2 regions of the Lactiplantibacillus argentoratensis genome follow, and region 1 is predicted to be linked to the other one. Evidence: predicted binding sites of a transcription regulator. Region 1 holds the regulator's gene; the other holds the start of a gene.

Evidence for each region. Region 1 encodes CtsR, which represses protease genes until heat stress. Its sites were predicted from a motif close to TTGGTCAAAAAAGGTCAAANA; they were not measured.
Region 2: clpP (ATP-dependent Clp endopeptidase proteolytic subunit ClpP) is a predicted target of CtsR. The motif match lies at 1,639-1,659, and genes of this name have one in related genera.

Annotation. Positions count from the first base shown of each region.
Region 1 is NZ_CP147647.1:839,833-842,208, reverse strand. Features, by position in the region: gene V7R88_RS03885 (ATP-dependent Clp protease ATP-binding subunit) at 1-931, opposite strand, end outside; gene V7R88_RS03880 (CtsR family transcriptional regulator) at 950-1,417, opposite strand; tRNA gene V7R88_RS03875 (tRNA-Pro) at 1,907-1,980, opposite strand; tRNA gene V7R88_RS03870 (tRNA-Pro) at 2,031-2,104, opposite strand; tRNA gene V7R88_RS03865 (tRNA-Arg) at 2,112-2,185, opposite strand; tRNA gene V7R88_RS03860 (tRNA-Leu) at 2,196-2,281, opposite strand; tRNA gene V7R88_RS03855 (tRNA-Gly) at 2,290-2,361, opposite strand.
Region 2 is NZ_CP147647.1:629,417-631,792, forward strand. Features, by position in the region: gene V7R88_RS02925 (2-hydroxyacid dehydrogenase family protein) at 1-818, opposite strand, end outside; gene clpP (ATP-dependent Clp endopeptidase proteolytic subunit ClpP) at 980-1,570, opposite strand.

The DNA.
Region 1 (2,376 bases):
GCTTCAGAATGTTAGAGGCATCGATCGCCCCTTCAGCACCACCGGCACCAATCAAGGTATGCAATTCATCGATGAATAAGATCACATGGCCATCGTTGTAGATTTCATCGATCACTTTTTTCAAGCGATCTTCGAATTCACCACGATACTTGGTGCCAGCGACTAATGAGCCCATATCAAGCATCATCAAACGCTTGTCAGCCATATCAGTTGGTACATCACCAGCCACGATCTTTTGGGCCAGACCTTCAGCAATTGCTGTCTTACCAACCCCTGGTTCACCAATCAAGACCGGATTGTTCTTCGTCCGCCGTGATAGGATCTGAATGACGCGTTTAACTTCCTTGGAACGCCCGACAACTGGATCCATTTCCTGTTCACTAGCGAGTTGCGTCAAATCGCGCGCCAAAGAATCCAAAGTTGGGGTGCCTTCGGTCTTCTTACCACCGCGGTTAGCCGCATTACCCTTGCGCTTACTCATAGCGTCACTGACACCTAGCTTGCGAAGTACGACTTTCCGGGTCTGACCAAGGTCTAAGTTTAAGTTCATTAAAATTCGCGAGGAAAGGATACTTTCATCAGAGAGCATCGCTAACAACAAATGTTCCGTTCCAATCTTGTTGGCACCGAGCCGTTTTGCTTCATCACCAGCAACGGACAAAATTTCTTTGGCCTTTGGTGAATATGGCAAGTAGGTATCCTTGCCAACATTGCTCAACGTCCCATAGCCAGTGAACCGTTCGATTTCTTCACGAATGTCATCTTCACTAACGGCATATTGTTGTAGCACCTTATTAGCAATCCCATTTTTTTCGATGGCTAAGGCTAATAGCAAATGCTCCGTACCAACTGCCTGATGCTTGAAATATTTGGCCTGTTCCTGTGCCAGTACCAGCACACTTTTGGCACTAGGTGTAAATAAGTTATCCATTGCGATTCCTCGCTTTCTTTAGCTTTCGTAACGCAAGTGGTTCAAGATCCCGATAATTATCCGGGCCCGCAGACTGTTTTCTAAGTCCCGGTCCGTCAATCCTAACGTCTCGTGATCGATCGCCACTAAAATCAATTGCGCTTCCCGACGATTTAAGACGTCGTCCTCGTATAAACTCTGGACGACCGCATAGGCATCTCGTTGTGTGATTGAATCACCGATCACTTGTATGAGGGCGTCCAACACATCAGCATCATCGACCAAATTAACCTTTTCAATGCGAATATAACCCCCACCGCCACGCTTACTTTCAACTAAGTAACCATTTTGGATCGTAAACCGGGTCTTAATCACATAATTAATCTGTGAGGGTACCACGTTGAAAAGGTCGGCAATTTCTGACCGTCGAATTTCAACATGCTCCGAGTCCGCCAAAATACTTTTTAAATACTTCTCAATAATATCCGAGATATTTTGACTTTGCATGTGCTTCACCCTTTTCATTATCTTTGACTAATATTGACTATTATTATACGAGGATAATGGAAAAAAGCAAAGAATTTCACCCAAACCGCGGACTAGCATGTGCTTAACGGTTGTTACAGCATAGCACGCCGAACGATTGCTTTCAATTGATTCAACCACTTAATACCCTAGAATGATTAAATTATTAGGTCTCCATATTCATTGAACTACCTATTTAAAATATGTCAAGTTGAGTCACTCCTCATTGCAGGCGATGGGCACTGGTATCACAACGATGAACAGCAGTTCCGAGACTAATTTCTCCGAGCTCATGACTAACAGTGGCTGTTGCCTTGTCGGGATTATGAGTCACAACCACCGTATTCTTCACATGGCTGACTTAGTGAGTAACGTCGCAAAAGTGTCCCCTGACCGTTGAAACACCCCTGCTTACAAAAAAGGCCATAAAAAAATCCAGTCAAATGACTGGATTAGTTGGTTTAACCGTAATCGGGAAAACAGGATTTGAACCTGCGACCCCTACGTCCCGAACGTAGTGCTCTACCAAGCTGAGCTACTTCCCGAGAAAATTAAATAAAAAGCCTTAGCACTTAACTAAGACTGTGTTAAACGATCGGGAAAACAGGATTCGAACCTGCGACCCCCTGGTCCCAAACCAGGTGCTCTACCAAGCTGAGCTATTTCCCGATACTAATGCACCCAGTAGGAGTCGAACCTACAACCTTCTGATTCGTAGTCAGACACTCTATCCAATTGCGCTATGGGTGCTTATTTAAAATGCCGAGGACCGGGATCGAACCGGTACGGTTATCACTAACCGCAGGATTTTAAGTCCTGTGCGTCTGCCAATTCCGCCACCCCGGCAAATTAAAAGCGGAAGACGGGATTCGAACCCGCGACCCCCACCATGGCAAGGTGATGTTCTACCACTGAACTACTTCCGCATAATAAAGCTATTA
Region 2 (2,376 bases), 210 kb from region 1:
CCAGGCGTAACTTGTGGCTCATGTTCGTAGACGTCAAGGGCGGCGCCGGCAATTTGATGTTGTTGTAGGGCCGCCACCAGTGCTTGCTCATCAACGATTGGTCCCCGCGCGGCGTTGATGAGGAGCGCCGTTGATTTCATTTTGCTGAAAGCAACGCTATCGATTAGGTGGGTCGTTTGTGCGGTAAGTGGCAGGTGCAAACTGACGATGTCGGCGCGCTGCAAAAGGTCATCTTGGGAGACAAAGGTTGCGCCAAGTTGCGTTTCACGGCTAATCGGTAGGCGGTGGTGTTGGCTGTATAAGATGGGCATGTCAAAAGCGTGTAATCGTTTGGCAACGGCTTGACCAATTTGGCCAAGGCCTAAGATGCCGAGTGTCTTGCCTTGTAAGTTGTGGCCGAGAAAGAACAGTGGCGCCCAACCGTTAAAGCCGCTAGTTCGCATTAAGTGATCGCCTTCCACAATTCGATGCGCCAAGCTAATAATCAGGCCAACCGTTGATTCAGCGGTTGCGACCGCCGAAACGTTCGGCGTGTTTGTCACCGGAATATGGCGCTGCGCCGCTGCTGCGAGGTCAATGTTATTAGTACCGGCACCAAAATTAGCAATCAGTTTAAGGTGTGGGGCGTGGTCGAAGACGTCTTGATCGACCTGAGTTGAGAGTGGGGTGATCAAATAGTCGGCATCGGCAACGCGGCGGATGAGTTCGGCGTGACTGATCAAGTCATCGCCGGTATAGGTGTCGATGGTGAGCTGACTCTGTAACAATAACGTGTTGGCTTGAGCTGGCAGTTGACCAGCAATAAAAACTTTTGTCATGAATGGCAACTCCTTTGTGCATGTAAATTGAGGGCAGTAGTATTGCCCGCGTGATAATGGTTACTTTAAGTGCAGTATGGGCTAATGAAAAACGAATGACAAGAAAATGAACCAAAAAAAACTGGGCCAACGTTGTGTTAGCCCAGTCTAAAAGGATTAGCTTATTTTAATTTGTTGTTTTCCATAATATCATCGATCAAACCGTAGTCTTTAGCTTCTTGTGCGCTTAAGTAGTTATCACGTTCAGTATCATGGTTCAACTTTTCAACGGATTGACCAGAGTTGTCAGCTAAAATCTGGTTGATCTTCTTACGAGTCTTCAAGATTTCTTCGGCAACAATTTCGATTTCCGTTTGTTGACCTTGAGCACCACCGGATGGTTGGTGAATCAAGATTTCGGAATTAGGTAAAGCAAACCGCTTGCCCTTAGTACCAGATGAAGCTAAGACGCTGGCCATGGAAGCTGCCATCCCCATAACGATGGTTTGAACATCAGATTTGATGAAGTTCATCGTATCGTAGATTGCTAAGCCGGCAGTAACGACACCACCTGGTGAGTTGATATAAAGATAGATGTCCTTACCTGAATCTTGGGCATCCAAGAAGAGTAGTTGGGCGATAATAGCGTTCGCCATGTTATCTTCAATGGGACCGGATAACATAATGATACGGTCCTTTAATAGTCGTGAATAGATGTCATAAGCGCGTTCGCCACGTGATGACTGTTCAATAACTGTAGGAACTGGATACATGATTTGTTAGCCTCCTAAGGTTGCAATATTTGATTAGCTGATTGCTAATATAAGTGTAGTTTACCGCTAAGGTCAGTGAAGGTCAAAAGAAAAACCTCAAAAACAAAATTCCGTTTATGTTGTTAACGTGGTATACTTAGGTTTCTATCATATACGGCTTGAGATTGGGTGAACCCAATCTCTTTTTTTCGGCGATTGAGTTCCTGTTCCTTGAATTTAACGTTGCATCTTGCTTGGTTCGAAAACAACGTTCTTCTATAATAATGAATTAAGGCTAATCGTTCAATGACTAATTTGGAATTATAGGACATTAGCGAACACGTCTGCTAATATGCGCCTCGTTGATTGGCGCCCACTCATTGGCGTGCTGACCGGTGCATGACAAGATTACTGATGATGGCAGATGATACTGAAGTGATTAAACGTTGCGATTTACCTGTTAGCTGGTATCGACGTGTGTACCAGAAGGACTGACAGTAGGTTGACCTTTTGGACTGGATCGAAGCTGGTAACTGTTGATATTTTCGGTGCCGCGTGCTGGCGAATTAATCAGGATGATACGCATGGACGGATTGTTCATGATTAAACTAATTCTATAATATAATAGGCTTGTTGCGATTATTATTGAAATAATAGTATGTTTAGCTGTTATTAAATCTGCTAAACGGCTACACTGGTATATGGCTTACTTGAGCTGACTACTTTTGATCGATCGTACTCGGAGTGAAGGGGCGGCAGCACTGGGACTGACGCCAGAAGGATATTGCTTGTTGTTTGGTTTAAATTAAGTTACCATATGAAGATGT